One region of the Paenibacillus sp. E222 genome, then DNA from elsewhere that is predicted to be linked to it. Evidence: a T-box and tRNA genes for the amino acid it is inferred to sense, from the RefSeq annotation. Region 1 holds a T-box; the other regions hold tRNA genes.

The links. The T-box of region 1 lies ahead of HW560_RS21345 (alanine--tRNA ligase). A T-box ahead of a tRNA ligase gene usually reads a tRNA of that ligase, here a tRNA-Ala.
Region 2: it has a tRNA-Ala gene. The T-box ahead of HW560_RS21345 (alanine--tRNA ligase) is inferred to sense a tRNA for this amino acid. The anticodon was not compared.
Region 3: it has a tRNA-Ala gene. The T-box ahead of HW560_RS21345 (alanine--tRNA ligase) is inferred to sense a tRNA for this amino acid. The anticodon was not compared.

Annotation. Positions count from the first base shown of each region.
Region 1 covers NZ_CP058552.1:4,737,730-4,748,273, reverse strand. The annotation lists gene HW560_RS21375 (ASCH domain-containing protein) at 1-2, opposite strand, end outside; partial or broken gene HW560_RS21370 (RHS repeat-associated core domain-containing protein) at 1,092-1,334, opposite strand; gene HW560_RS21365 (SDR family oxidoreductase) at 1,943-2,815, opposite strand; gene HW560_RS21360 (NADPH-dependent F420 reductase) at 2,885-3,280, opposite strand; gene HW560_RS21355 (putative quinol monooxygenase) at 3,501-3,842, opposite strand; gene HW560_RS21350 (winged helix-turn-helix transcriptional regulator) at 4,006-4,353, opposite strand; gene HW560_RS34025 (hypothetical protein) at 4,583-4,714, opposite strand; gene HW560_RS21345 (alanine--tRNA ligase) at 4,774-6,645, opposite strand; T-box leader at 6,755-6,998, opposite strand; gene HW560_RS21340 (winged helix-turn-helix transcriptional regulator) at 7,610-8,014, opposite strand; gene HW560_RS21335 (AhlS family quorum-quenching N-acyl homoserine lactonase) at 8,242-9,090, shown strand; gene HW560_RS21330 (TetR/AcrR family transcriptional regulator) at 9,408-10,289, opposite strand; gene HW560_RS21325 (isochorismatase family protein) at 10,420-10,544, shown strand, end outside.
Region 2 covers NZ_CP058552.1:1,042,576-1,053,119, reverse strand. The annotation lists gene recR (recombination mediator RecR) at 1-114, shown strand, start outside; gene HW560_RS04730 (DUF2508 family protein) at 462-689, shown strand; gene HW560_RS04725 (pro-sigmaK processing inhibitor BofA family protein) at 726-995, shown strand; rRNA gene HW560_RS04720 (16S ribosomal RNA) at 1,361-2,912, shown strand; rRNA gene rrf (5S ribosomal RNA) at 3,018-3,134, shown strand; tRNA gene HW560_RS04710 (tRNA-Ile) at 3,172-3,248, shown strand; tRNA gene HW560_RS04705 (tRNA-Ala) at 3,271-3,346, shown strand; rRNA gene HW560_RS04700 (23S ribosomal RNA) at 3,553-6,477, shown strand; tRNA gene HW560_RS04695 (tRNA-Ser) at 6,565-6,656, shown strand; tRNA gene HW560_RS04690 (tRNA-Met) at 6,703-6,779, shown strand; tRNA gene HW560_RS04685 (tRNA-Val) at 6,789-6,864, shown strand; tRNA gene HW560_RS04680 (tRNA-Thr) at 6,870-6,945, shown strand; tRNA gene HW560_RS04675 (tRNA-Asp) at 6,955-7,032, shown strand; tRNA gene HW560_RS04670 (tRNA-Phe) at 7,054-7,129, shown strand; tRNA gene HW560_RS04665 (tRNA-Tyr) at 7,139-7,224, shown strand; tRNA gene HW560_RS04660 (tRNA-Lys) at 7,232-7,304, shown strand; gene HW560_RS04655 (PucR family transcriptional regulator) at 7,468-8,664, shown strand; gene HW560_RS04650 (ABC transporter ATP-binding protein) at 8,768-9,892, shown strand; gene hprK (HPr(Ser) kinase/phosphatase) at 10,156-10,544, shown strand, end outside.
Region 3 covers NZ_CP058552.1:2,149,920-2,160,463, reverse strand. The annotation lists rRNA gene HW560_RS09505 (23S ribosomal RNA) at 1-2,505, opposite strand, end outside; tRNA gene HW560_RS09500 (tRNA-Ala) at 2,709-2,784, opposite strand; tRNA gene HW560_RS09495 (tRNA-Ile) at 2,808-2,884, opposite strand; rRNA gene rrf (5S ribosomal RNA) at 2,922-3,038, opposite strand; rRNA gene HW560_RS09485 (16S ribosomal RNA) at 3,145-4,696, opposite strand; gene HW560_RS09480 (hypothetical protein) at 5,245-5,475, opposite strand; gene HW560_RS09475 (stage II sporulation protein M) at 5,686-6,303, opposite strand; gene pdaB (polysaccharide deacetylase family sporulation protein PdaB) at 6,425-7,201, shown strand; gene HW560_RS09465 (KinB-signaling pathway activation protein) at 7,345-7,974, opposite strand; gene gerD (spore germination lipoprotein GerD) at 8,100-8,855, shown strand; gene HW560_RS09455 (Mrp/NBP35 family ATP-binding protein) at 8,951-10,051, opposite strand; gene cwlD (N-acetylmuramoyl-L-alanine amidase CwlD) at 10,131-10,544, opposite strand, start outside.

The sequences.
Region 1 (10,544 bases):
ATTCCTCTACGCTCCATTTCTGTTCATAATGAATTACTATTCCCCAAACATTCTCGAGACTTTCCATATCCGCATGATGCGACTCAAGTGTAATTCTTGCTTTGACCATTGAATTCGATCCTCATAGGCCACTCTCTACCGCCTTAGAACCATGTGTAAGACTGCCATCCCGAAGTTTATTACCGTCCTTACCAAAATTTCAATTTTATTATTTAGATATACATCTATTCGGTACTCGGAGCATGTTCTTGTCCATTCCGGCAATCGATACAAGTTCTTGTCCTTGGCTTGGGACAAGAACTTGTATCGATAAAATAAAAAAGCCGCTAAAATAGAAACGTGTAGATTACTCAACCGTGCTCATTCATCAATAAGATTTCCCCTTCCTTAATTTTGAAACTTCGTCGATGGCCGGTAAGGCGATTCCAATCAGCAATGCCGCCTCCCAGGCCCCCGTCGTGTTGTCGATTTTTTAATAATTTATTTTATTCTCTAGATTTATTGAAACCATCCCATCATTATCTTCATCAATTAAAGCAACTTCAGAATCAGATATCCATTTAAGCTCACCTAGATGCCTAGCATAGGCGAATTCATTCGGATTTTCTGAAATCACTTTTTCTAACAGTATTTGTGTTCCGTCTCGGTGCATAATAGAAAGGTATATATCCATGCTTTCTACATTGTGTTGACAAATAACCTTAGCACTATAGTTCTTTTTAGGACTCTTGATACTTCATAAGCAGTTGGAGCGTCGTTTTTTTCTCTGTCTCATTTTTTACGCTGAAGTCATCTAAATTAAATTTAATTTAAACTACACAGACTCCTGAATTAATAATCCTCTCATCCGAAATGTTTTCAACGCAATCCACAAGAATTTTCCAACAATCTTTCGTTTTTTGTTTTCCGATTAAACGTTCAAACATAGCAGTTATACAACGCGTCTGCAAACTTAATAAACGCCGTTTCCGTTTCCATTTCCAATTTAACTTTTAATCCTTTTTTGTCGCAGTTGATTCGACATTTTCATCATCAATTATATAAGGGAAATCTAGATCAATTGCTTTTAGATACAATACACTCATCTCCCTCTATTTTTCCCATGGACGTGGTTGTAGATGTCTACTCATTGAATTGCCTTTTTTCAATAGACTCATAGCATTCGCTTTCTCCCAATCGAGGGCTTCCTGTCTGTTACGCATGTTAGTTTTCACCACTTTTGCTTCGAATGTTATACTTCCTGCATCTTTATTCCATTTATTCACTTGGCTATTTGCTCGTGGGAATGTACCATTTTTATTTAACCGTTGACCACTAATCCCCGTTTTCACAACATCACCTGATGACTTGTATAGTCTTTACCTTTGATCGAAAGAAACCTAATTCCTGATACAAAAAAATCGTTATTCACGCGAATTCTTAAATCCATGTGTTTTTTTCTAGCCAAGTGAACTCCATCATGCTGCTATTTAGATAACTACCTAATCCGAAATGACACAATGTTCTTATCCATTTCGGCAATGGAACAATGTTCTTATCCCGCGACAGATATCCTTTACTCTTGAAGAATAGCAAAGAACCGCTAATCCACATATTTATGGATTAGCGGCTAAAAAATTTTTCTCATCATAAAAACTTCAACAGATTATTGAAGTATCTTATATTCAACAGTTTGGACCATCGCGTTGAGGAGTTAATTGAAGGTTCGGAGTACTTTGCGGCGATTAGCTGGAAATGTGCTCCTTGTAACTCTGACCAATACATCGCCTATGGCGAGCTTGTAGTCAAAAGTCGTGAACTTCACATCGAGAACCTCTTGAGGATCACAGAAGCGATTCTGATGGTACTTTGCCTTTGCGGCCCATAGTATGTCTTCCTTGCAAATAACTCTAAACTTTTCATAGAATTAAGTTAGTAACATGCCAGCTTTCAATCTTCAATTTTAGAAAGGCGATTTGATTTTAAAGAATTCTTTATACGTTATTGGTTTTCGGCCAATCAGACGTTCAAGATCTCCAGACGTCTCCGAGAATTCTCCAGTGTTGATTGCTCGCACCCAACCTAATACGAAATCAGTCATAAGAACAGGCAAGCCATTCGCTACCATGGTATCTATATATTCTTTTTCGCTAATTGCCTCATAAGGAATATTTATCTCATTAATCTCCGAGAGGGCCTCAGCAATGTCCGCAAAAGAGCCTCCCTCGCTACCACTTAAAGTATATGACTTATTTTCGTGCCCGTTTTGAGTGAGAACGGCTACGTTGGCTGCCGCCAAATCGTCCAGAGATGCAGCGGCTACTTTACCGGAACCCGCGGGTACTCGCACGCCAACTTTAAGCGCATCTCCGAAATACGAAGTCATGACTTCAAGATACGGTGGATTCCGCAAAATGGTATAATCTAATCCGGATGCTTTAAGCGTTTGTTCAGCAAATAAGTCTGACATCGATACTTCGGGCACAATAAGATTTGAATTTTTTCTTCGTATGATCGACGTGAAAATCACTTGTTTGACACCAGCCTGTTTTGCAGCTGCGATGACATTGAAATGTTGCGTATTGCGGTCGGTAAATGCTTGCGCGGAAATAAGCATAACTTTTTCAACACCATTAAAAGCTCGCAGAAGTGAGTTATAATCAAAATAGTCGCCCTGGTGAGCTTCTATACCTTCTTTAACAAACTTTTTCATTTTTTCAGATTCCGGATCACGTACCAATACAGCGACCTGATTTGACGGAACTTTTTTAAGAAGAAGCTCTAGTGTCCTGCTGCCGAGATTACCTGTTGCTCCAGTAATAAGTATTTTACCCATATGAATAACCCCTTTGTACTTTTATTAATGCTTTTATCTTATAACTAGAAACCAATCACGACTTCCGGATCATTCACTTGTTTTATGACCATATGATTGACTAAAAGTCCTAGTCTTCGGCTTCTCTTCCGTGTAATTCTTAATCCATTCCATCGGAACACTGTTAAAAGCTTTGATTACCCGAGCACCCGGAGCATATTGCGCTACGATTTCACTCGAATTCTTTCCTGATAATTCACCAACGAAAGGTTCCATATTTTCAAAACGGTTGGTAGCATCAATAAGAACACGGCCTGTCCAGTCAGGAACCATGGACAAAGCAATAGGCATTTGCGGCCACATTACGCTCAAAATTACAAAGTCCTGCTCAGCTGCTTCTAAAGGTGTTCCAGATTTTGCGCCAGTACCGAGCGAGCTTACCAGCTCTGAGAGCGTTTCGGGACCACGGCAAGGTAAGTTGATCATAATGTAACTATATAAGTTACATTATGATCAAAAAAAAGGTTATCATATCGTCCACATCATCTTTTATCGTGAAGCTAGCAAGAACTCTTCCATTGATTAAGTTTGGCAGTACATCGAGCGACTGTTGTTTCACGTTGTAATATTCAGAGATTATTTGTAAAAATTCTAATTTGGAGGTTACAGAATGGATTGCAAGTGATAATCCTTACCTTTAAGAAACTTACCGTCTTACATTCGTCAGTGTACTTCCCCATTCACCGACTGGTTCAAGCCAGCTTACGATTCTATCATCAATTAGGTTGGTAAGTGCACCTTCATACTCAGCACGATAAGGTTTATTAAGTTCGTGTCGAATCCAACTTTCTCTTGTACCCTGCCAGATCTCATAGATGACAAGATCATCAGAATGATCAAGATCATCGGAGACGATCGCATTGACAAAGGTAGGTTCACTCTTGAAGTTGCTAATCATTGCAAATAGACTTTCACGGAAAGCTTCTTTCTTACCAGGCTTAATTTTAAAACGTATATTGAGAATTATTTGACTGCTGTTTGTTGACATTGTTAGAACACTCCTCCTATTAATTTTTTTATTTTCTTCATGGTCACAAGTCTCATTATGTACTATGTATCACTTTTAAAATAGTACGTACTTTTTGGTTATATAGTAACCAAAAAGTGATAATTGTGATAAAATGCAGCATAAATTGATTTTTTAAATTACTCTATTCTACATTTAATCTCCGATATTCATCCTTGTTCCATGTCTTCTCTGCATAATCCTGACCCCAATTACAAAGAGCTCGCAAAGTGGGTTCAAGTGACATACCCATTTCTGATATTGCATATTCCACTTTTGGTGGTACCTGATTGTACATTTTTCTTATAATCAAATTATGACTCTCCAACTCCCGCAATGACTGTACTAACATTTTCTGAGAAATTGATGGAATGAGCCTTTTCAATTCACCGGTCCGTTTAGGACCTTTTATTAAGTAATACAGTATAAGAGGTCTCCACTTTCCGCCAATGACATCTAAGGTTATTTCCAGATCACAATAAAAAGTTTTCAATTGAGAAACACCATCCCTTATTTTATTTCCATTATTATAGTATATGTGTTGATTAAATCCACCTCCCTTGCCATATATTCTGTCTGTTTTTATCAATGCTATTACATGGTCTGTTTAAATCAGATAATTTTCAAGACGATTAAACTAACGGGAAATGATTGCTCAAAATGCCTGAGTTGTTTATCCTTATTCAAGATTCAAATGCGAAAAAAAGAGCTGGACGGGTACCTTAACTAGGAATGGATAAATCCAGTTCAGTCAGGGGCTTGCTCCAGCTCTTTTTCTTTGAATACTGTTCTCCGGTACCGCCAACGGAAAGGCCAAGCGATGTCAAACCCTCTTCGAGTGCCGGCTTTATCATTCATCCTGGATTCCCGGCAACTCATAACGTTGTTACAAATGGTAATCCTAAAACATCAGCTATTGTTCCGCGTTTTTATTAATTACTCCTTTAATCCTTCTAACTCCAGCAGCAGAAGATTGTTCTTTTTTAATACTGAACTTTCCTAAGTTTGTTGTATCTTCTACATGAGGTCCTCCACATACTTCTCGACTCCAAACTTTCCCTTCGTTATCTTTGATTGTATACACCTTAACGATATCCGGATATTTATCCCAAAAATTCCCTTCAACATTACTTTCTTTCGCTTCAATTTTAGACAGCTCTGAAATATAGGTAACTGCTTTTGATGAAATCGCATCATTCACATACTTTTCCACCTCAGCTATTTGCTCTGGCGTAAGTTTTTCATCATGGTTGAAGTCAAACCGTAATCGTTCTGAAGTAATATTACTTCCTTGTTGATGAACATGATCACCTAAAACTTCCCTTAAACCAGCAAGTAATAAATGAGATACCGTGTGCAGGGCTGTCGTTTCTGTTGAATGTTCAGCGAGTCCACCTTTAAATTTACCCACAGAAGCAGTTCTGCTCTTTTCAGCATGTTTGTTTGCCGCCTCTATATAAGACGCCTTGTCCTCCATCCTATATCCACTTTCAGTTAGAAACTCTTCCGTCAACTCCAAGGGAAACCCATATGTTTCGTAAAAATAAAAGGCATCTGCACCTGTAACTTTACCCTTATTCTTAAGATGTTTTTGTATTTCAAATTCTCCTTGCTGTAAAGTTCTATAGAAAAGATTTTCTTCCTTATTTACTATTTCGATAACTTTCTTTTTATTACCGATCAAATCTTCATAAGCTGTTGCTTCATCGATATAAACTTCAGACAACTCACCCACAAAACTTCCGTGTATACCTATTTTTTTACCTGCACGAATCGCCCTTCTTAATAACCTTCTTGTTATATACCCTGCATCACTATTAGCTGGCTCCGCACCATCATTAATTAGAAAAGTAGCCGCTCTCACATGATCAAGTATGATTCTAAACGACTTTAAATCGTCAGTATATTGTTTACCACTTAACTCCATCAATTTTTTCTTGGGATTAAGGAAGAAAGCCGTATTATAAATATCCTTGTCACCATTAAGGGCTGTTGCAACCCTTTCTAATCCGCCTCCATAATCAATATTGGGATTTTTCATTTTTACAAATCCTGTGTCTTCTTTTTTGTAACACATAAATACGTTGTTCCCAATTTCTAAAAACCTCTCGCTTTCAGAAGCAGGATGATCCAGTGAATCACCGTCTGGCTCAAGATCGTAGAACATTTCACTATCAGGCCCACCGGGTTCACCAACAGGCATATTCAATGGACTTCCGGATCGGCTCCACCAATTTTCTTTTTCATCATATAAGAATATTTTCCCACCTCTAGATACCCCATATTGATACGGATTATCTTCAACGATAGGTTCTATACCTACTGATTTAAATTTTTCTGACCAGATTTGAATGGTTTCCGTATCTTTCTGTATATTCAAATCATCACTTCCTATAAAAACACTGATATATAGTCTGTCAGGATCAATTCCTAATTCTTTAATATGCCAATTCCAAACGGCATCGATTTGCTTTTTCTTATAGTGATCTTCATTTGCTTTAAACTCCCATCGACCTACCATTTCAAAAAATGTCAGATGCGACGTATCTCCTACTTCATCAATATCGCCTGTCCTTAAACACTTCTGAATATTAGCAATGTCATTGCCTATTGGATGCTTTTCCCCCAATAAATATGGAACCATAGGTTGCATTCCACTTCCCGTAAAAAGCGTTGAGGGATCATTTTCTGGTAACAAGCTAGAAGAGGGTACTTGGCTTGCCCCTATTCCTTTCATAAAGTCAATGTATGATTTTCTTAACTCATCTGGTGTCATTTTAACCATGCTCAATGCCTCCATTTTAATTATTATTTATTCTTGGAAAATGTTTTTACATATGTTTAAACGAAAAAGAATAAAACAAAAAAGCCCTAAGCTGACATATTACATGTCAACTTAGGGCGAACGATTATGTCCGTGGTACCACCTAAATTCAGATTTCTCTGCACTCAATCAATACGGGATATCTCCGATATTGTTTCCTGAATAACGGTGGAACTCCGTTGAAGCCTACTGAGATTCCTCTGTTCGGTTCACAGCTCCGAGACTGCTTCACTATTAGTTCAATGAAGATTCGCACCAACCATCTTCTCTCTGTGAAATCCCTAATACTTACTATTTCTCATCATAGCCTTTTCGTTTTAAATTAAACCAAATGCTATCACACTCAACTTACTTCGTCAAATCAATCCCACATTTTTATATGTTATACGTTTGTTTATTCTTCATCTGCATTGGCACTTCTGTTGCTTTGCATCCTTTTGGACAGTGTAGATTAATATATTTGATTTTTATTATGCATCGGGCCCCCCGCGAGTCCGCCACCTTTACGAGGTGGACTGCGGCGGCGAGCTTACGAGCAAGAATCCACCCATAAAATTTGTTCCAAGAATTCCTAAGTTTATGCGTATTCACTCAATGTGTAGATATTCATCTAATCGGCAATCGGTAGAAGTTCTTGTCCTTGGCTTGGGACAAGAACTTCTACCGATAAAATAAAAAGCCGCTAAAATAGCGACTTCAATGGGATCATGTTCTTGTCCCTCGACAGTAATCATCTACGGGGTAATCTTCGGCCCAAATGGCAGCTCCCCTTCAAGAATCTCGGCATGGCCGGATAATGCGGTGCTCGTTAGGCAAATTGAAATAGTCCGTTTTCAGCCTCTTCAATGAGTCTTCCAAGGTCTAGCGGATATCCAAAACTACGCTACTACAACGTGATACTTCAAGTACTGTAAAGTCCATCAATTTATCTGTCGGCTTCACTTGAACCAGTAGTATAAGCAACGTCAAACTTAACCCTCGCCTCTACAACTCGAGTGAAATTTTCTCTTCCCCACTGCCTTAACTCTTTCATCGGTTTGAGCAATGTTTCCCCTAATGTTGTTAGAGAATATTCCACACTTGGAGGTACTGTAGGCGTAATGTGTCGTTGGACCAATCCATCACGTTCCAGCTTGCGTACCGTCTGGGTAAGCATTTTTTTAGATATCCCTTCAACTCTCCGTAGCATTTCTCCATATCTGATTTTACCGTTTTCCATGGCATATATAACAAGTGCAGTCCACTTGTTAGAGATAATGTCAAGAACCTTGCTATAGCCGCAATTGGATAACGAAATATCAGATTGTTTAGTTATGGATGAATGTACCAAATAGTTTCCCTCCTAGTGCTCTATGAAATTCCCAGGACACTTTAAAGTGCCTACTTATATCATTTTATTTTTTGTATTACTGTATGTCTATACCAGTACTGAACAGCTTGAGCTAGATCTGCCATAGCAAAGACACCGCTCAAGGGCAAAACCGGGTGTTCCAAGGAGATGTGCTCCCGAAAGGGGTTACCTTGTACTGGATTACTTCGATAGGTAGGTAAATAAACATGACAAATATTATTAAGATGCATCCCAAGCTATATGTATTGGATAACGGTCGAATGAGCATGGATAAAAATTGGATCATCTCCATGCATAATCCAGCAACAATTAATAATCCGAATGCCCAGACACAATTTGTGGAGTTTCCAATTTATACGGTATTGATCGATCATCCTGAGGGGAAAATCTTGTTTGATACAGCCTGCAACCCAAACTCAATGGGCGCTCAAGGGCGCTGGACACAATCGACCCAACTGTCGTCTCCATGGGTGGCAAGCGAGGAATGTTACCTGCATAACCGATTGGAGCAGCTTAAGGTTAGACCCGAAGACATCAAGTATGTTGTTGCCTCCCATTTGCATCTGGACCATGCAGGATGCCTCGAATTGTTCACGAACGCGACCATTATCGTCCATGAGGATGAGTTTAACGGAGCACTGCAGACCTACGCCCGCAATGAAAAAGAAGGAGCCTATGTGTGGGCTGATATTGACGCATGGATCAAAAACCAGCTGCAATGGAAAACGATCAAACCGGGAGAAGACAATTTGGATCTGGTGGATGGTATCAAAATCTTGAATTTCGGAAGCGGTCATACATGGGGAATGTTGGGTCTCCAGATCGACATGCCAGAAACCGGCGGAATCATTCTATCTTCCGATGCCATCTATACTTCGGAAAGTTTTGGTCCTCCTGTCAAGCCGCCTGGGATAATTTATGATTTGATCGGCTATCGAAACACAGTAGAGAAAATTCGTACATTGGCTGCCCGTACGAATTCCCAAGTCTGGTTCGGTCATGATCTGGATCAATTCAGCAGTTTGAGAAAATCTACTGAAGGATTTTATGAATGACTCAACTTTCGCATACGAACGGAAAATCATCCATGCCACCATTAACCGCACGCGGGCTTCACGCAACATCGCTCTTTTTGGGCAGGAGTATCAAGCTACAGCTTCCGAATGCCGTTCATCTTTACAAATCGGTTGTGTTCAAGAACGTTCCTATCGAGTAGATCGAGCCCCTGCTCTATTTAAGAGCAGGATAGCTTTCATTAGAACTACCCTTTGAAGTGATTTAGCAACAATTGTTCAACCTTTTTTAAATATACAGCTATAGTTATCATCATTGGAATATTCACATTTCTCTAACTAACACCAATATTCCTTACCTATGCTAGGACGATTTGCTTTAACTGAATAACTGAACTTCTTAGTTCTTTCTCTTGTTCCAAGTAAGCACATAACGCTTGAATAACCGATCTCTTTGGCTCAGTCTGAGCAATCTCGCTATTCAACAATTGAACAATTTCTTGCAATTCCTTACGGCGTTCTGCCCCACCCTTCCAAGCCTCAATAATAGCAATCACTCTGCCGAGCAACTCTTCGGTAATCCGTTCTTTTTCACCGTTCCAGTCGTTTGAGCCTGAATGAATAAAGGTATCATATGCGCTTTGCCCGAGCAGTCCATTCGAACCTGACTTGGACATGTGGTTGACTAACGCATCCATCTTATCAACGATAAACCAAGCTGTATCCTCAACGGACAATAGATTCTCTTCGGAGATGACGCGCTGCAGATAATCTTTAATAAAAGACCGGTAAATAAAGATCAAATCCCAGAGAAACGGCTGAATTTTAGGGCCGTAGACTTCTAAAAGCCATGATCTGTGCCACTCCATCATTCGCTCGCGAACGTGATTTCTCAATTTGCGGAATGTTTCGTACTGCGTAATTGGTAGATCAATGAAATCCACCATAATATGACGATATTCCATGAAATACTGAAAACGAAATACAATCTGATCCACTAGTCTCTCCTGAGGGCTCCCCTTTCCGATATCTTTCAAACGTTCAGCCCGATCAAAATAAGCCATTTGGCAATGGTCGAAAACCTCACACAACAAATCCTCTTTAGAAGGAAAATATTTGTAAACGGAGCCCTTTGCTATGGAACAGTCCTGGGCGATTTCCTGAATGGATGTTCCCAGGTAACCTTTTTCGTTAAACATTTTAGAAGCCGAATAAATGATATCTTGCTTCGTTACGCTCATGCTCAAGCATCCCCTCTTGACAACTTTGAACTAATAGTACAAAATTATGAACACCAAGTCAATGAATAAAAGTTCAATTTTATGAACTTACTATTAAGGATGATCAAATTGAAATTGGAGTGTGATTAACATGAAAGAGCATTTATATCAATTTTCTAAAACGGCATTAATCGTAATCGATCTGCAGAAATGGATCGGAAACCAGTACGCCCCTCATTCAGCAGAACAAGTTGTCGAACGTGCCGCTGCCATGGT
Region 2 (10,544 bases), 3.7 Mb from region 1:
TTTGAGATCTCGGTGACTCGGATTGCCCATGGATTGCCTGTTGGGGGCGACCTGGAGTATGCGGATGAAGTGACTCTTTCCAAGGCGCTGGAAGGGCGCAGGGAAATGAGATAGCTGTGCGTGTTTCTTATTAAGAGTATGCGCCTATAATGATTGATTTCCTAATTGAAAAGAATAGATAAGTTTGGATTACTTAGAGAGCCCTTTAGGCTCTCTTTTTTTTGTTTTAATACTCTTTCTAACGTCGCTTAAATGTAAAGTCTCTCATTTCTACTGATGTATGTTTATTAGTCTATAGAATTTCTCGTTGAGATTAAATTAACGATTCATTAAATTGTTTAGCTCAGTTCTAAGTTTGTCCTTTCCCTGATATGTATGAGAATATGTCGTGCTGATTAGGAGGGAGCGAGCTTATGTTTATATGGCGAAATATAGGAAGATCGGTGGAGAAGCGTGAAAGAATGCTAAAGGAGATGGAAGAGGAACAGATTTATTCAGATATACAGAAAGCCAAGGCAGAGTGGGAACGGGCTGTCAGACAGTTTGAAGAGGCGCAGGGGCAGGATGAGATTGATTATGCGATCTATGTGCTGGAGGCCGCGGAGCGTAAATATCAGATTCATTTGAAGCGTGCTAAACGTGTAGGGATTAATAAGGCAGTTATAGGTGATCGAGGGATGGGCATGTAGGTGGACGTGTGACATTCAATTATGGGGGTGTTAAGTATGAAGAGTCTTATATTAGGCAGTGTGCTTGTTATGTCGTTACTAGGGTTGATAATCATCTTGTTTAGAAAACGGATTGTGCTATCCTTCTTTACATCATTCGGGATTCATCTGGTACTGGCTGCGGTGGGGATATATGTTGTTAATTATTCTGGTTGGATCACTGGAGCATACATCCCGCTGAACCCTGCCACAATAGGCACTGTAAGCATTCTAGGACTGCCGGGTGTTGGTTTATTATTGGGTTTGAAAATTTCTTTGTTTGGGTAGTTGACTCCTTCGATGTTTATATGGTACATTATATCTCGTTGCTTTGCTTGCTTGGTTAAATGCTTTTGACGAAATGATTGAGTTTGATAAGAACTCGAAAAAAGAATTTCAAAAAAAGCTTGACTGAAACAAACGAAGTATGGTATATTATAAAAGTCGCCGCTGAGAGAAAATGGTGACGAAAAAGCAAGAAAATTATTAAGTTTGATCTTTGAAAACTGAACAACGAGTGAGTAACGATCTTGCTTGCAAGATCGACGCTGAGAAATCGGTACACGTCTTCGGGCTGTATGCTTTCAAAGCAAAATAAATGAGATTTTTAATCTCGTCAGTTTCAAAATGAGCTTATCGCTCTTTTCAATACTTTATTGGAGAGTTTGATCCTGGCTCAGGACGAACGCTGGCGGCATGCCTAATACATGCAAGTCGAGCGGACTTGATGAGAAGCTTGCTTCTCTGATGGTTAGCGGCGGACGGGTGAGTAACACGTAGGCAACCTGCCCTCAAGCTTGGGACAACTACCGGAAACGGTAGCTAATACCGAATAGTTGTTTTCTTCTCCTGAAGGAAACTGGAAAGACGGAGCAATCTGTCACTTGGGGATGGGCCTGCGGCGCATTAGCTAGTTGGTGGGGTAATGGCTCACCAAGGCGACGATGCGTAGCCGACCTGAGAGGGTGATCGGCCACACTGGGACTGAGACACGGCCCAGACTCCTACGGGAGGCAGCAGTAGGGAATCTTCCGCAATGGGCGAAAGCCTGACGGAGCAATGCCGCGTGAGTGATGAAGGTTTTCGGATCGTAAAGCTCTGTTGCCAGGGAAGAACGCTTGGGAGAGTAACTGCTCTCAAGGTGACGGTACCTGAGAAGAAAGCCCCGGCTAACTACGTGCCAGCAGCCGCGGTAATACGTAGGGGGCAAGCGTTGTCCGGAATTATTGGGCGTAAAGCGCGCGCAGGCGGTCATTTAAGTCTGGTGTTTAATCCCGGGGCTCAACCCCGGATCGCACTGGAAACTGGGTGACTTGAGTGCAGAAGAGGAGAGTGGAATTCCACGTGTAGCGGTGAAATGCGTAGATATGTGGAGGAACACCAGTGGCGAAGGCGACTCTCTGGGCTGTAACTGACGCTGAGGCGCGAAAGCGTGGGGAGCAAACAGGATTAGATACCCTGGTAGTCCACGCCGTAAACGATGAGTGCTAGGTGTTAGGGGTTTCGATACCCTTGGTGCCGAAGTTAACACATTAAGCACTCCGCCTGGGGAGTACGGTCGCAAGACTGAAACTCAAAGGAATTGACGGGGACCCGCACAAGCAGTGGAGTATGTGGTTTAATTCGAAGCAACGCGAAGAACCTTACCAGGTCTTGACATCCCTCTGACCGGTACAGAGATGTACCTTTCCTTCGGGACAGAGGAGACAGGTGGTGCATGGTTGTCGTCAGCTCGTGTCGTGAGATGTTGGGTTAAGTCCCGCAACGAGCGCAACCCTTGATCTTAGTTGCCAGCACTTCGGGTGGGCACTCTAAGGTGACTGCCGGTGACAAACCGGAGGAAGGTGGGGATGACGTCAAATCATCATGCCCCTTATGACCTGGGCTACACACGTACTACAATGGCCGGTACAACGGGCTGTGAAGCCGCGAGGTGGAACGAATCCTAAAAAGCCGGTCTCAGTTCGGATTGCAGGCTGCAACTCGCCTGCATGAAGTCGGAATTGCTAGTAATCGCGGATCAGCATGCCGCGGTGAATACGTTCCCGGGTCTTGTACACACCGCCCGTCACACCACGAGAGTTTATAACACCCGAAGTCGGTGGGGTAACCGCAAGGAGCCAGCCGCCGAAGGTGGGATAGATGATTGGGGTGAAGTCGTAACAAGGTAGCCGTATCGGAAGGTGCGGCTGGATCACCTCCTTTCTATGGAGAATCGTTTCCCGCGTGGAAACATTCAAATACAAAATCTAGCCAGGTCGGCTAGTTACTCACTCGTTGCTCAGTTTTGAGAGCTCAAACTCTCAAACGTTTGGTGGCGATAGCGAAGGGGTTCCACACGTTCCCATCCCGAACACGACCGTTAAGCCCTTCAGCGTCAATGGTACTTGGACCGCAGGGTCCTGGGAGAGTAGAACGCCGCCAAGCGTAAACCCATTACGGGTTTCAATATGATATATAATGTGGGCCCTTAGCTCAGTTGGTTAGAGCGCACCTCTGATAAGGGTGAGGCCGGTGGTTCGAGTCCACCAGGGCCCACCATGTATACCTTAAAATCTAATATGGGGCCATAGCTCAGCTGGGAGAGCGCCTGCCTTGCAAGCAGGAGGTCAGCGGTTCGATCCCGCTTGGCTCCACCAACAAGATTTTACAAGCTTGTTCTTTGAAAACTAGATATCGAAACGAAATTTTGCGATTTAGAACATTCCTTTTTAAGCTGAACTTGTGTTAAAACAAGTTTCAATAAAAACGGTAGATTGCATGAGCAAGTGATCGAAATGGAGCGACTTTTGGCTTTGGACGTAGTCCAAAACAAGCGGAGCGACAGCTCGAACACGAGCGGAATGGTTAAGCTACTAAGAGCACACGGAGGATGCCTAGGCGCTAGGAGCCGATGAAGGACGTGGCGAACAACGAAACTGCCTCGGGGAGCTGTAAGCAAGCTTTGATCCGGGGGTGTCCGAATGGGGAAACCCAGCTGGGGTAATTTCCAGTTACTCATAACTGAATACATAGGTTATGCAGAGGCATACCAGGGGAACTGAAACATCTAAGTACCCTGAGGAAGAGAAAACAATAGTGATTCCGTCAGTAGCGGCGAGCGAACGCGGAGAAGCCCAAACCAGAGAGCTTGCTCTCTGGGGTTGTGGGACATCTCACATGGAGTTACAAAGGAGCCGGTTAAACGAAGAGGTCTGGAAAGGCCCGCCAAAGAAGGTAAAAGCCCTGTACTTGAAAGTCTGTTCTCTCCGAGATGTATCCCGAGTAGTGCGGGGCACGTGAAACCCCGTATGAATCCGGCAGGACCATCTGCCAAGGCTAAATACTTCCTAGCGACCGATAGTGAAGCAGTACCGTGAGGGAAAGGTGAAAAGCACCCCGGAAGGGGAGTGAAATAGAACCTGAAACCGTGTGCTTACAAAAAGTCAGAGCCCGTTTTAGGGGTGATGGCGTGCCTTTTGTAGAATGAACCGGCGAGTTACGTTCCCGTGCAAGGTTAAGGTGAAGAGCCGGAGCCGCAGCGAAAGCGAGTCTGAATAGGGCGATGTAGTACGTGGACGTAGACCCGAAACCGGGTGATCTACCCCTGTCCAGGGTGAAGGTGCGGTAACACGCACTGGAGGCCCGAACCCACGCACGTTGAAAAGTGCGGGGATGAGGTGGGGGTAGCGGAGAAATTCCAATCGAACTCGGAGATAGCTGGTTCTCCCCGAAATAGCTTTAGGGCTAGCCTCGGAAAACAGAGTCGTGGAGGTAGAGCACTGATTGGGTGCGGGGCCCGCAAGGGTTACCAAGCTCAGTCAAACTCCGAATGCCATAGACTTACTTCCGGGAGTCAGACAGTGAGTGCTAAGATCCATTGTCAAAAGGGAAACAGCCCAGACCATCAGCTAAGGTCCCCAAGTGTGTGTTAAGTGGGAAAGGATGTGGAGTTGCACAGACAACCAGGATGTTGGCTTAGAAGCAGCCACCATTGAAAGAGTGCGTAATAGCTCACTGGTCGAGTGACTCTGCGCCGAAAATGTAACGGGGCTAAACACACCACCGAAGCTATGGCTTGATGCTTGCATCAGGGGTAGGGGAGCGTTGTATAAGGGTTGAAGGTGTACCGTAAGGAGCGCTGGACATTATACAAGTGAGAATGCCGGTATGAGTAACGAAAAGATCAGTGAGAATCTGATCCGCCGAAAGCCTAAGGGTTCCTGAGGAAGGCTCGTCCGCTCAGGGTAAGTCGGGACCTAAGGCGAGGCCGAAAGGCGTAGTCGAAGGACAACAGGTCGAAATTCCTGTACCACCGTAAGCCGTTATGAGCAATGGGGGGACGCAGCAGGGTAGTGACGCGGACTGATGGATGTCCGTCTAAGCAGTGAGGCTGATGTGTAGGCAAATCCGCACATCGTAAGGCTGGACTGTGATGGGGAGCGAAAATTATAGTAGCGAAGGTCATGATCTCACACTGCCAAGAAAAGCCTCTAGCCAGGTGATGGTGCCCGTACCGCAAACCGACACAGGTAGGCGAGAAGAGAATTCTAAGGCGCGCGGAAGAACTCTCGTTAAGGAACTCGGCAAAATGACCCCGTAACTTCGGGAGAAGGGGTGCCCCGGTAGTGTGAATAGCACGAGGGGGCCGCAGTGAAAAGGCCCAAGCGACTGTTTAGCAAAAACACAGGTCTGTGCGAAGCCGTAAGGCGAAGTATACGGGCTGACGCCTGCCCGGTGCTGGAAGGTTAAGGGGAGCGGTTAGGAGCAATCCGAAGCTGTGAACCGAAGCCCCAGTAAACGGCGGCCGTAACTATAACGGTCCTAAGGTAGCGAAATTCCTTGTCAGGTAAATTCTGACCCGCACGAATGGCGTAACGACTTGGGCGCTGTCTCAACGAGAGATCCGGTGAAATTTTAATACCTGTGAAGATGCAGGTTACCCGCGACAAGACGGAAAGACCCCATGGAGCTTTACTGCAGCTTGATATTGAATTTGGGTACGATCTGTACAGGATAGGTGGGAGCCTTTGAAACGTGAGCGCCAGCTTGCGTGGAGGCACCGTTGGGATACCACCCTGATCGTATCTAGGTTCTAACCTGGTACCGTAATCCGGTGCGGGGACAGTGTCAGGTGGGCAGTTTGACTGGGGCGGTCGCCTCCTAAAGAGTAACGGAGGCGCCCAAAGGTTCCCTCAGAATGGTTGGAAATCATTCGAAGAGTGCAAAGGCATAAGGGAGCTTGACTGCGAGACCTACAAGTCGAGCAGGGACGAAAGTCGGGCTTAGTGATCCGGTGGTACCGCATGGAAGGGCCATCGCTCAACGGATAAAAGCTACCCTGGGGATAACAGGCTTATCTCCCCCAAGAGTCCACATCGACGGGGAGGTTTGGCACCTCGATGTCGGCTCATCGCATCCTGGGGCTGAAGTAGGTCCCAAGGGTTGGGCTGTTCGCCCATTAAAGCGGTACGCGAGCTGGGTTCAGAACGTCGTGAGACAGTTCGGTCCCTATCTGTCGTGGGCGTAGGAAATTTGAGAGGAGCTGTCCTTAGTACGAGAGGACCGGGATGGACGTACCGCTGGTGTACCAGTTGTTCCGCCAGGAGCACCGCTGGGTAGCTATGTACGGAAGGGATAAGCGCTGAAAGCATCTAAGCGTGAAGCCCCCCTCAAGATGAGATTTCCCAGTATGTAAGACCCCTTGAAGACGACGAGGTAGATAGGCTGGGGGTGGAAGTGCAGCAATGCATGGAGCTGACCAGTACTAATCGGTCGAGGGCTTATCCAAGATATGCAGGTTGTAACTCGCAAAGTTCGTTTCGGATCTAGTTTTCAGGGAGCAATCCTTGTAAGCATTGTTCATGATTGTCTATTTGGAGAGATACCCAAGTGGCTATAAGGGGACCCTCTGCTAAGGGGTTAGACTGCGTAAGCGGTGCGAGGGTTCGAATCCCTCTCTCTCCGCCATCTTTACCTAAGATGGACAAGCAATCAAGATCAATATTATTAATATGGCGGTGTAGCTCAGCTGGCTAGAGCGTACGGTTCATACCCGTGAGGTCGGGGGTTCGATCCCCTCCGCCGCTACCATATTACCCAGGAGGCTTAGCTCAGCTGGGAGAGCATCTGCCTTACAAGCAGAGGGTCGGGGGTTCGATCCCCTCAGCCTCCACCATATACGCCGGTGTAGCTCAACTGGTAGAGCAACTGACTTGTAATCAGTAGGTTGGGGGTTCAAGTCCTCTCGCCGGCACCATTAATGCCTGGAACCGTGGTGTAGTTGGCCTAACATGCCTGCCTGTCACGCAGGAGATCGCGGGTTCGAATCCCGTCGGTTCCGCCATTAATCTAAAAAATTAAATAAGGCTCGGTAGCTCAGTCGGTAGAGCAGAGGACTGAAAATCCTCGTGTCGGCGGTTCGATTCCGTCCCGAGCCACCATGTAATCCTGGAGGATTAGCGAAGTGGCCAAACGCATCAGACTGTAAATCTGCTCCCGTACGGGTTCGGTGGTTCGAATCCATCATCCTCCACCAGTTTTTCGAGTCATTAGCTCAGTTGGTAGAGCACCTGACTTTTAATCAGGGTGTCGAAGGTTCGAGCCCTTCATGACTCATCTTTTAAGAAAGAGTGATTGATCATTAATTTGATCAATCACTCTTTTTTGTTATAGATAAATAAATTATTAATGTGGAAACCTATGATAACGACTGAAAAAGGCGATGCTGCGCAAGATATGATAAAATAATAGAAAAAAGCAGAGTGGTGGCGTTCATTATATGAAGCTCATACCTGATCTAAAACAACAAATTGAAGCAATTATAGGTACTACATTGGACGAATCCGTGATAACTATAGAAGAATGGAATCAATATGGATCAAGCTCAACTCACCGTAGAACGGTCCCAGTGGCTCATAATACTCTTACAAAAGAAGCCGAAGGTTTCATGCAGGATGATGAGATGATGGATGGTTTGGATACGGATGTAAGCAGTTGGTGTATAGGAGACCGTATCTATTTTAAAGTTGGGATGAACGAGAAAGAAGGTACTGTTTTATATTGGGCATGCTCTGTTAATGCCGTTACGCTGGAAGTACAGCGTTTAATTGAACTTCTCATTAGTAGTCATAGGGAAGCGCTAGATGAAGAACAGCCAGTGATTTATGAAAACGATAGAGAACAACAGCTTGCTGAATTGGGACAATGGCTTCGGAAGCAGATCGAGCAAAAAGTCCAGCAGGAACCCATTCCGGATCATTATTCGCTGGATGGAGAATTGAACACAGAGAAAATCCCATTTTTGCTGCAATGTGAGACACCTGATGCTCATCGCATACGTTCGAAGGAATTGAATAAGTTGCTCGAAAGTTACTTCGGAGAAGAAATTATACTGATTCCTGTAGGAGAGCAGGAGTGGGTTTTTCTAGGTGATGAACAGATTGTCACTGGCGAAGCTGAAGAGGATACAACAGAAGCCAGAAAGGACTTATTGAATGCCTTTTGTCAGGGGCTCTATGAATTGGTTGCCAGCGAGTGGGCGGGTGTGTTTCATTTGTCTGCATCCTTACCGTGTATCCCTGCAAAGCAGCTATCTCCTGTCACGGCACTTCTTCAAGAGAGTGTTCACTTGGGCAGGGCTTTCCATGTCGCACAACACATCCATCTCCCTTGGGATCTGCAACTCGAACGTTTGGTAGATAGCATTCCTGTGCAACAGCGTCTTCGTTTTATACAGGAAACGGGCAGAGGCACTGTGTTATTTAATGATAGTGAGGCACTGGCTACGCTGGAGACCTTCTTCAATCTCGATTGTAATGTCAGCGAGACGGCCAAGCGACTCTTCATTCATCGAAATACCTTGGTATATCGTTTGGATAAGATCAAACAGGAGATCGGATATGATGTCAGAAACTTCGAAAGTGCTGTTCTGGTGCGACTTTTATTGCTTATGTACAAAGTGACGAAAAAGCTTTGATATTTTTGTGCAGTTTGCGAATAGTCAAACATCATGTAAATGGGTTAATATAAAACTACAAAATGTATTCGATTACAAAATGATCTCTGAGGAGGCAACAATCATGGCTGGTGTACGTTTAGAGCATATTTTCAAAAAATACCCGGGTTCTGATAAAGCAACAGTAGTTGATATTAACCTGGACATTAAAGATAAAGAGTTTCTGGTACTGGTAGGTCCGTCCGGTTGTGGTAAATCAACAACACTGCGTATGATCGCAGGCCTTGAGGAAATTTCTGAAGGTAAACTCTATATCGGTGACCGTGTCGTTAATGACGTTGCTCCTAAAGACCGCGATATCGCGATGGTATTCCAATCCTATGCCTTGTATCCGCATATGAGCGTATACCAAAACATGGCGTTTGGTCTGAAATTGCGTAAAGTGAAAAAAGATGAGATCGACAAACGTGTACGTGAAGCAGCTAAAATCCTGGATATCGAGCATTTGCTTGAGCGTAAACCTAAGGCATTGTCCGGTGGTCAACGTCAGCGTGTCGCTCTGGGACGTGCGATCGTCCGTGATCCACAAGTGTTCTTGATGGATGAGCCTCTCTCCAACTTGGATGCCAAACTGCGTGGTCAAATGCGTGCTGAGATCACTAAACTTGCGAAACGTTTGGAAACAACTGTTATCTACGTAACGCATGACCAGATTGAAGCAATGACAATGGGTGATCGGATCGTTGTTATGAAGGATGGTATCATCCAACAAGCAGCTTCTCCGGAAGAGCTTTACAACCACCCTGCTAACTTGTTCGTAGCTGGTTTCATCGGTTCCCCGACAATGAACTTTATCTCGGGTAAATTGGCTGAGCAAGGTGCTAGCCTGCATTTCGTAGCTCCTGGTGTGGACGTTGAAATCCCACAAGGTAAAGCACAAGTGCTGAAATCAAGAGGATACATTGGCAAAGAAGTCATTCTGGGTGTTCGTCCAGAAGACATTCACGAAGAGCCAGTATTCCTGGAAGCATCCCCGAACTCTGTATTCTCTACACACGTAGACGTAACAGAGAACCTGGGTCACGAAATGCTCCTCTACTTGAGCGGTGTAGGTAACGACACTACAATCGCACGTGTAGACGGACGTTCCAACACTCGTGATGGTTCCACAGTTAAAATGGCAATTGACATGAACAAAGTTCATATCTTTGACAAAGAGACTGAAGCAAACGTTCTTCTTCAAGACTAATAGTACTGAGATTCATCGGTAACGATGGAATCTATCAGTTAATGCAATTATACATTGTAATCTGAGCCCCTTCCGTTATTGCTGGAAGGGGCTTTTTTACTCTTAAACGGGTGGAAGCCAAGATTGCATTCATCCCGGAATTCATTTAAGATTATTTGAAGGTTAGATGCTGTAACAAACAACATGAATGCGCTATTAAGGCAATGGAATGACGCTTATGCTGATGTACATAGAGGGCAGCGAATGCTGAAAGGAAGAGACAAATGGCGAAAAAAGTGAAAGTATCTGAATTGGTACAACAGTTCCAGTTGGAGGTTGTTTCTGGATCTCACGGACTGAAGAGAGTCATTACTGTAGACGATTTGAACCGTCCTGGCCTGGAAATGGCCGGTTATTTTGAATATCATCCACAAGAACGGGTACAGCTGCTTGGTCGAACAGAGCTGGCCTTTTTTGCAATGTTGCCGGAAGATGAGCGCCGTGATCGGATGCAGCGCCTTTGTACGGAAGAAACGCCATGTATCGTAGTAACCCGAGGACTTGAAGTGCCACAGGAACTGATTGACATCAGTGAAGAACAGAACCTGGCCGTGCTTCGCAGCAACATGGCTACAACGATTCTATCCAGCCGGATTACTGGATTCCTGGAGAA
Region 3 (10,544 bases), 2.6 Mb from region 1:
CTTGGGGGAGATAAGCCTGTTATCCCCAGGGTAGCTTTTATCCGTTGAGCGATGGCCCTTCCATGCGGTACCACCGGATCACTAAGCCCGACTTTCGTCCCTGCTCGACTTGTAGGTCTCGCAGTCAAGCTCCCTTATGCCTTTGCACTCTTCGAATGATTTCCAACCATTCTGAGGGAACCTTTGGGCGCCTCCGTTACTCTTTAGGAGGCGACCGCCCCAGTCAAACTGCCCACCTGACACTGTCCCCGCACCGGATTACGGTACCAGGTTAGAACCTAGATACGATCAGGGTGGTATCCCAACGGTGCCTCCACGCAAGCTGGCGCTCACGCTTCAAAGGCTCCCACCTATCCTGTACAGATCGTACCCAAATTCAATATCAAGCTGCAGTAAAGCTCCATGGGGTCTTTCCGTCTTGTCGCGGGTAACCTGCATCTTCACAGGTATTAAAATTTCACCGGATCTCTCGTTGAGACAGCGCCCAAGTCGTTACGCCATTCGTGCGGGTCAGAATTTACCTGACAAGGAATTTCGCTACCTTAGGACCGTTATAGTTACGGCCGCCGTTTACTGGGGCTTCGGTTCACAGCTTCGGATTGCTCCTAACCGCTCCCCTTAACCTTCCAGCACCGGGCAGGCGTCAGCCCGTATACTTCGCCTTACGGCTTCGCACAGACCTGTGTTTTTGCTAAACAGTCGCTTGGGCCTTTTCACTGCGGCCCCCTCGTGCTATTCACACTACCGGGGCACCCCTTCTCCCGAAGTTACGGGGTCATTTTGCCGAGTTCCTTAACGAGAGTTCTTCCGCGCGCCTTAGAATTCTCTTCTCGCCTACCTGTGTCGGTTTGCGGTACGGGCACCATCACCTGGCTAGAGGCTTTTCTTGGCAGTGTGAGATCATGACCTTCGCTACTATAATTTTCGCTCCCCATCACAGTCCAGCCTTACGATGTGCGGATTTGCCTACACATCAGCCTCACTGCTTAGACGGACATCCATCAGTCCGCGTCACTACCCTGCTGCGTCCCCCCATTGCTCATAACGGCTTACGGTGGTACAGGAATTTCGACCTGTTGTCCTTCGACTACGCCTTTCGGCCTCGCCTTAGGTCCCGACTTACCCTGAGCGGACGAGCCTTCCTCAGGAACCCTTAGGCTTTCGGCGGATCAGATTCTCACTGATCTTTTCGTTACTCATACCGGCATTCTCACTTGTATAATGTCCAGCGCTCCTTACGGTACACCTTCAATCCTTATACAACGCTCCCCTACCCCTGATGCAAAGCATCAAGCCATAGCTTCGGTGGTGTGTTTAGCCCCGTTACATTTTCGGCGCAGAGTCACTCGACCAGTGAGCTATTACGCACTCTTTCAATGGTGGCTGCTTCTAAGCCAACATCCTGGTTGTCTGTGCAACTCCACATCCTTTCCCACTTAACACACACTTGGGGACCTTAGCTGATGGTCTGGGCTGTTTCCCTTTTGACAATGGATCTTAGCACTCACTGTCTGACTCCCGGAAGTAAGTCTATGGCATTCGGAGTTTGACTGAGCTTGGTAACCCTTGCGGGCCCCGCACCCAATCAGTGCTCTACCTCCACGACTCTGTTTTCCGAGGCTAGCCCTAAAGCTATTTCGGGGAGAACCAGCTATCTCCGAGTTCGATTGGAATTTCTCCGCTACCCCCACCTCATCCCCGCACTTTTCAACGTGCGTGGGTTCGGGCCTCCAGTGCGTGTTACCGCACCTTCACCCTGGACAGGGGTAGATCACCCGGTTTCGGGTCTACGTCCACGTACTCATTCGCCCTATTCAGACTCGCTTTCGCTGCGGCTCCGGCTCTTCACCTTAACCTTGCACGGGAACGTAACTCGCCGGTTCATTCTACAAAAGGCACGCCATCACCCCTAAAACGGGCTCTGACTTTTTGTAAGCACACGGTTTCAGGTTCTATTTCACTCCCCTTCCGGGGTGCTTTTCACCTTTCCCTCACGGTACTGCTTCACTATCGGTCGCTAGGAAGTATTTAGCCTTGGCAGATGGTCCTGCCGGATTCATACGGGGTTTCACGTGCCCCGCACTACTCGGGATACATCTCGGAGAGAGCAGGCTTTCAACTACAGGGCTTTTACCTTCTTTGGCGGGCCTTTCCAGACCTCTTCGTTTAACCGGCTCCTTTGTAACTCCATGTGAGATGTCCCACAACCCCAAAGAGCAAGCTCTCTGGTTTGGGCTTCTCCGCGTTCGCTCGCCGCTACTGACGGAATCACTATTGTTTTCTCTTCCTCAGGGTACTTAGATGTTTCAGTTCCCCTGGTATGCCTCTACACAACCTATGTATTCAGTTATGAGTAACTGGAAATTACCCCAGCTGGGTTTCCCCATTCGGACACCCCCGGATCAAAGCTTGCTTACAGCTCCCCGAGGCAGTTTCGTTGTTCGCCACGTCCTTCATCGGCTCCTAGCGCCTAGGCATCCTCCGTGTGCTCTTAGTAGCTTAACCATAATTGCTCCGGTTTCGACTGCTCGCTTCCCTTGTTTTGCTTACGCAAAGCCAAAAGTCACTCCCATTCGATACCATCGCAATGCAGTTTTCACTATTTATTGAAACTTGTTTACACAAGTTCAGCTTAAAAAGGAATGTTCTAAATCGCAAAATTTCGTTTCGATATCTAGTTTTCAAAGAACAAGCTTGTAAAATCTTGTTGGTGGAGCCAAGCGGGATCGAACCGCTGACCTCCTGCTTGCAAGGCAGGCGCTCTCCCAGCTGAGCTATGGCCCCATATTAGATTTTTAAGGTATACATGGTGGGCCCTGGTGGACTCGAACCACCGGCCTCACCCTTATCAGAGGTGCGCTCTAACCAACTGAGCTAAGGGCCCACATTATATATCATATTGAAACCCGTAATGGGTTTACGCTTGGCGGCGTTCTACTCTCCCAGGACCCTGCGGTCCAAGTACCATCGACGCTGAAGGGCTTAACGGTCGTGTTCGGGATGGGAACGTGTGGAACCCCTTCGCTATCGCCACCAAACGTTTGAGAGTTTGAGCTCTCAAAACTGAGCAACGAGTGAGTAACTAGCCGACCTGGCTAGATTTTGTATTTGAATGTTTCCGTTACAGGAAACGATTCTCCATAGAAAGGAGGTGATCCAGCCGCACCTTCCGATACGGCTACCTTGTTACGACTTCACCCCAATCATCTATCCCACCTTCGGCGGCTGGCTCCTTGCGGTTACCCCACCGACTTCGGGTGTTATAAACTCTCGTGGTGTGACGGGCGGTGTGTACAAGACCCGGGAACGTATTCACCGCGGCATGCTGATCCGCGATTACTAGCAATTCCGACTTCATGCAGGCGAGTTGCAGCCTGCAATCCGAACTGAGACCGGCTTTTTAGGATTCGTTCCACCTCGCGGCTTCACAGCCCGTTGTACCGGCCATTGTAGTACGTGTGTAGCCCAGGTCATAAGGGGCATGATGATTTGACGTCATCCCCACCTTCCTCCGGTTTGTCACCGGCAGTCACCTTAGAGTGCCCACCCGAAGTGCTGGCAACTAAGATCAAGGGTTGCGCTCGTTGCGGGACTTAACCCAACATCTCACGACACGAGCTGACGACAACCATGCACCACCTGTCTCCTCTGTCCCGAAGGAAAGGTACATCTCTGTACCGGTCAGAGGGATGTCAAGACCTGGTAAGGTTCTTCGCGTTGCTTCGAATTAAACCACATACTCCACTGCTTGTGCGGGTCCCCGTCAATTCCTTTGAGTTTCAGTCTTGCGACCGTACTCCCCAGGCGGAGTGCTTAATGTGTTAACTTCGGCACCAAGGGTATCGAAACCCCTAACACCTAGCACTCATCGTTTACGGCGTGGACTACCAGGGTATCTAATCCTGTTTGCTCCCCACGCTTTCGCGCCTCAGCGTCAGTTACAGCCCAGAGAGTCGCCTTCGCCACTGGTGTTCCTCCACATATCTACGCATTTCACCGCTACACGTGGAATTCCACTCTCCTCTTCTGCACTCAAGTCACCCAGTTTCCAGTGCGATCCGGGGTTGAGCCCCGGGATTAAACACCAGACTTAAATGACCGCCTGCGCGCGCTTTACGCCCAATAATTCCGGACAACGCTTGCCCCCTACGTATTACCGCGGCTGCTGGCACGTAGTTAGCCGGGGCTTTCTTCTCAGGTACCGTCACCTTGAGAGCAGTTACTCTCTCAAGCGTTCTTCCCTGGCAACAGAGCTTTACGATCCGAAAACCTTCATCACTCACGCGGCATTGCTCCGTCAGGCTTTCGCCCATTGCGGAAGATTCCCTACTGCTGCCTCCCGTAGGAGTCTGGGCCGTGTCTCAGTCCCAGTGTGGCCGATCACCCTCTCAGGTCGGCTACGCATCGTCGCCTTGGTGAGCCGTTACCCCACCAACTAGCTAATGCGCCGCAGGCCCATCCCCAAGTGACAGATTGCTCCGTCTTTCCAGTTTCCTTCAGGAGAAGAAAACAACTATTCGGTATTAGCTACCGTTTCCGGTAGTTGTCCCAAGCTTGAGGGCAGGTTGCCTACGTGTTACTCACCCGTCCGCCGCTAACCATCAGAGAAGCAAGCTTCTCATCGAGTCCGCTCGACTTGCATGTATTAGGCATGCCGCCAGCGTTCGTCCTGAGCCAGGATCAAACTCTCCAATAAAGATGAATTTCAGAAGCATCGTTAGAGGCTATGAAAATCATCGGTGGTATTGAAAAGAGCGATAAGCTCATTTTGAAACTGACGAGATTAAAAATCTCATTGTTACTTCGAAATCATACAGCCCGAAGGCTTGTACCGATTTCTCAGCGTCGATCTTGCAAGCAAGATCATTACTCACTCGTTGTTCAGTTTTCAAAGATCAAACATTCAATTTGTCTCGATTTTCCTCGTCACCGTATTTTCAGCGGCGACTTTTATAATATATCATGTTTAAGTTTACTTTGCAAGCACTTTTTTCGATTTATTTTCAATCGCTTTATTCCAGCGCTTGTTACGGTTAACTTTTCCTTAAAAAAGGAACGAAAATTAATTTATCATATTGAACAAAAAAGGTCAACCCTTTTTCGACAAATTGCTTCATATCCCTTTTCAAAGCCGCCTATTCTACCTATTCCTGATTCATGGTGTCTGAGGTACAGCGCTTACGGGCCGCACCTCTTATATGGTGAACTTCAGTATTGAACTTTAGTATCCCGCTAACCACAACATTATGGCTTGGATTTTTTTAATTTACCGCCTCTAGCATATTTGGATAGCTCTTTGGGTGGCGCAAAGCGTGCATACATACGGAACACAGTCTTGTAGCGACTCGCAATGGCGTATTTAATTTCTTGATCGAGACGGTTGTCACTTAAGTCGAACAACATTTCATCGAGCTCTTTGCGCAATACATAATCCAATTCCTTGCATTCCTTCTCGTTAAACAGCATACCCAGCATTAGAGTTCTCCTTTTTCTGCATATGGATAATGGCGTGTCCCAGTGTGTGTCATATTCGTGCCCTTTTAATTCAGGCTATATATCGGACAGCGCCGGTTTTAGTAGCAAACCCAGGATCATCTTTGTTTGTCCTTTTGTGCTTGCTACTGAAACCCGTTTTATTGTTATGGTCAACTTTCTGAAAATTTATGAATGTCATCCCATACAAATTTATCCACGAACGAGGCTGTAGGTAAGTGTACTTTCGATAATCGCAGCAACAAAAAGCAAAATAACAATCCAGAAGGATGCAGTTACCGTGGTGCGCATAAAGGAACTCCAGTGTCTGCCAATCGTATTTCGTTTCTCCCCGCCAAATTGAACAAGACTTTTAAGAACCAACCCACCAAACTTTAGACCGAATGCACAAGCGATAATAATTACCGGAATCTCAATAATGCCATGTGGAAGTAGTCCTTTCACAACAATATCAAAGAAGCTGGCCCCATAATTCATTGTGGTGTGTACCAGAAAACCGATAACCATGCCATTGATTAGCAGGAAAACGACAGGCAGAATGCCAAAGAAAATACCGGCATAGATTACGAGTACACTTTTGATGGCATTATTGAAAAAGATAAAGAGGAAGAAGTTCCATTGCACATTGCTCCCCTGCTCCAGCCGCTCACTAACCTCCCTCAGTCCCCCGATCTGATTCAACAATATATCCTCAAGTGGTCCTGTACTTACCCATCCCGTGCCTATTCCAACAACAAACAATACGATCGACCAGATTAATGCACCACGAATGGAACCTAAAGCTCTAAGAAATGTACTGAATTTTAACATAATATCCTCCTGTGAAACCAAGATGTTGGACAAACAAACGTCTGATACGAATAACTGCGAGGTACGAGCATACATTGGAGAGTAAACAAGCATTTCTTATGGGAGAGGGGCGCTTATTGAAATGAACTCGTTCTATGTATTTAGCGGCAAAAAAATCAAACGTTTCCTGATTGTGCTGGTTGCTGCCGTCTTTGCTATCGGGATTATTTATCTGGAGAGCGGCAATATTTCTGTATTCTCGGAGGATGCACCATCCGCCGTATACAGCGTTCCAACCGAGAAGAAGGTTATTGCACTCACCTTTGACATTAGCTGGGGAGATAAAAGGACAGAGCCTATTCTGAAGGTCCTCCAAGATAATAAGGTACAGAAGGCAACGTTCTTCTTGTCCTCCCCCTGGAGTAAAACACACCCCGAAATTGTAACAGCCATTAAAGACGCAGGATACGAAATCGGCAGCCACGGTCACAAGCATGATAATTACAGCAGTCTAACTGAAGAGGAGATCCGCAAGGAGATTTCGACAGCTCATAGCATTTTAACCGATTTAACGGGAAAAGAACCGAAATTGCTGCGTCTGCCTAATGGCGACTTTGACAAACGTGTTCTCCAGGTTGCCAACAGTCTGAATTATCAAGTAGTCCAATGGGACACCGATTCGCAGGATTGGAAGAACCCAGGTGTACAGACTATTGTTGATCGTGTAGTCAGCAAGGCACATCCGGGTGACATTGTGCTGCTGCACGCCAGTGATTCCTCGAAACAAACCCATGAAGCATTACCCGTCATAATCGACAAGTTAAAAAATCAAGGGTATGAATTTGTGACGGTTTCCGAGCTGCTTAACCATTCAAGTGTCAAAGGTACGGAAGTGCGCGACCAAGCCAGTGTACAGTAAATGTTAAACTAAGGGTATTGCAGTGGAATACTCCATACCTACCTTTTGAACTTCCCCATGCCCTGTAAAAAGGTGCTGAAGCGCCATAAATGAAAAGAGCTAACTAGGTTAGCTCTTTTTGGCGTTATTTTTTCAAATAATCGCTACGCATGACTTTCTTGTACCTCGGTCTTCCCACTCACCCGTTGCTCCATGGACCCATCTACCAGCCTGTGCAATATCAGCATTTGGTATGCATTACAGATTAACAGTGGAACCACAATAAAGATGGTAGCCGCATTTACATCAATTCGCAACACACCGATCGTCTCCACCACGGTAACAGCCACCATGAAAAAGAGTGTAGGTACCAGCGCCGAAACATGTGTCTGTTTCACTTTTACGTAAGCGGTAACAATTCCAGCTGCCAAAATAATGATTCCAAGCACAATATCGGAAAGTCGTTCCCGTTCCCCACCAACAAACAAACGTAAAAACATGACATCAAGCAATGCCAAAACCGTTAGAACAATCTGTACAATCTGCCAACTGCGTTTCGAAAATACACCTTTGCCCATATAGTTCAATATCAAGTATGCGAAAAAACCCATTTGCGAATACACGCTAATCATAATACCGGAACCAAACAAGATCAGGAGATAAATTAAAAAATCGGTCATCCCATTCGTTTTTTCTCCATTAACCAACATCATAATTAGACCCGTCACTAATGATCCTGCAGCCCCAATAAGCAAAGCTGACCAAAATAGGAAAAACCATTTACGTAAATTCAAATGTTTTCCACCCCCGAGAGTTTATTTTACCAACCTTCACAGCAAAAAACCATCATCATTCAACATATTTAGCGGTTTCCCATCACATACTACATCCAGTATCTAATCAAGGAGGGGTTGTGCACATGAAACGGCCTTTGTGGCAGTTATGCTGTGTCGTACTTGGACTATCCGTCATGCTCGCTGGCTGTGGCTCAGATCAGAATTATTCGCCTCCTCAGGGCGGTTATAAAGAGATGAAAACGATGGTCGTGGATATTCTCAAAAGTGACGAAGGAAAAAAAGCGGTTGAAGAAGCTCTTACAGGACAAAGTTCTTCCGGAGGGGGAGAAAGTGGGGGCGCCGGCCAAGGTGGTGGTGCAGGCGGTGGCTCTGGATCAGTGGGAATGAAAATGTTAATGCCTATGCAATCTTCGGAACAAATACGTATTGCTGTAAAAGATACAATCACTGCTCCAGAGTACAAGAAGGAATTCGAGAAAATCATGACAGACCCTCAATTCGCAGGCGAATTCGCCAAAGTAATCAATGCGCAAAGCAAACAACTGCATATGCAATTGATCAAAGACCCAACATATCAAAAATCGATTGAAGATGTCATGAAATCTCCGGAAGTATCCAAGATGTTCATGGATATGACCAAAACTCCTGAGTATCGTAAACAAACGATGACCGTTATGCAAGAAGTCATGCAGAATCCTTTATTTCGGATGGAAGTACTGACTTTGCTTAAGAAGGTAGTTCAGGATGAATTACAACCTAAAACAGAACAGGGCGGCAAACAGGGAGGTAAAGGCGAGAATGGAGATGGCGGAAGCGGTAGCAGTGACGGTAGTAGTGATGGTAACAGTGGCGGCGACGGAAGTAATGGAGGATCATAAGCCCATAATACTTGAAAATTAAAAAATATCACATGTTGAAAAAAAGCCCGCATCCATGGATGTGGGCCATTTTATACTTTACACATATAGAAAATTTAAAACTTGGCATCAACAGACTGGGCAACCTCGTCGTAGATTGCTCCGATGCTTGACTCTGCTTTATACACAGATGGAGAAAAATCCGGCTCCGAAATATGATTATCCGGTGCTCCCAATGGAATCTGCGCAAGCAGCTCTGTATGAAGACTCTCGGCAAGAGTACCCCCACCGCCTCGGCCAAATACATAATCTTTCTCCCCGCATTTGCTGCATTCATAATACGCCATGTTCTCTACGACACCAAGCAGCTCATGTTCCGTCTGAATAGCCATAGCACCTGCACGTGCAGCTACAAAAGCAGCGGTTGCATGCGGTGTGGTAACGATGATTTCTTTGCTGTGTGGCAGCATCTGATGTACGTCTAGTGCAACGTCCCCCGTACCCGGAGGCAGATCAAGCAGCATATAATCCAACTCTCCCCAATTTACATCGGTAAAGAATTGGCGCAACATCCGCCCCAACATAGGTCCACGCCAGATCACTGGGTTATTCTCCCGAATAAAGAATCCCATCGACATGACTTTTACGCCGAAACGTTCAACAGGCTGGATAACCCCGTCCTCAACGACTGGATATTCCTCAATGCCCATCATATCAGGCACACTGAAGCCATATATATCTGCATCAATTAGGCCAACCTTTTTACCTTGACGTGCCAGAGCCGCTGCCAAATTAACGGTTACCGTCGATTTGCCGACGCCGCCTTTACCACTAGCAACAGCAATAAAACGTACGCCGGATTCAGGACTTAGCAACTCATGTCCGTCCAGACCTGCTGCATGGCCTTTGACAAGCACTTCGTCCTGGTCTTCCTCATGATCCGCTTGTCCGATGTTCAGGCTCTCACGCTCATGCTCTGACGCTGCACGCAGACGAATATGTACATCATTCACTCCGTGTTGGGACAACAGGTTGCGCGCGGCATCGCTTAGAGCAGTTGTATCCTCTGTGCGGTTCTCCAGCGTCACCATAGTAAGAGCAACATGATTTTCTTTAACCATGACATCACGGACCCACTGCAGTTCAGTCAAACTTAAGCCCAATTGCGGTTCCTGCAATGGCTGCAATAGTTCAAGTATCTGTTCTTTTGATAACATCAGACAGCACCTCAGCTTTATCTATTGGCATGTAATTAGGTATGCTAATCCAATTATATCATTACCTTTCTCGTTGTGACTAACTTTTAGGACGTTCTCCTGAGGAATAACGAAGAATTCCGTTGTAGATGGATGCAGCTACTTTGCGCTGATAGGCCTCATCAGCAAGCAGACGCGCCTCTTCCGGGTGAGAAAGGAAACCCACCTCCACCAGTGCAGAGGGAATTTTTAAAGCCTGGAGCAAATAAACGGTATTTACCGTTTTTGCGATTCGATCTGTATTTTCCAGATTACGAATCATTTCTTGCTGAAGCAGATTGGCCAACCCTTCATTATCAGGATGGTTAGGTGTATAAAAAACTTGAGCACCACTCCAGCGGTTCGATGGAACACTGTTCATATGGATGCTGATAAAGAGATCTGCCTGTTTATCCTCGATTCTTCTTACTCTTTGTTTCAGGTCTTCCGTTTTGCGTTTGGAGTAGCCCTTGGT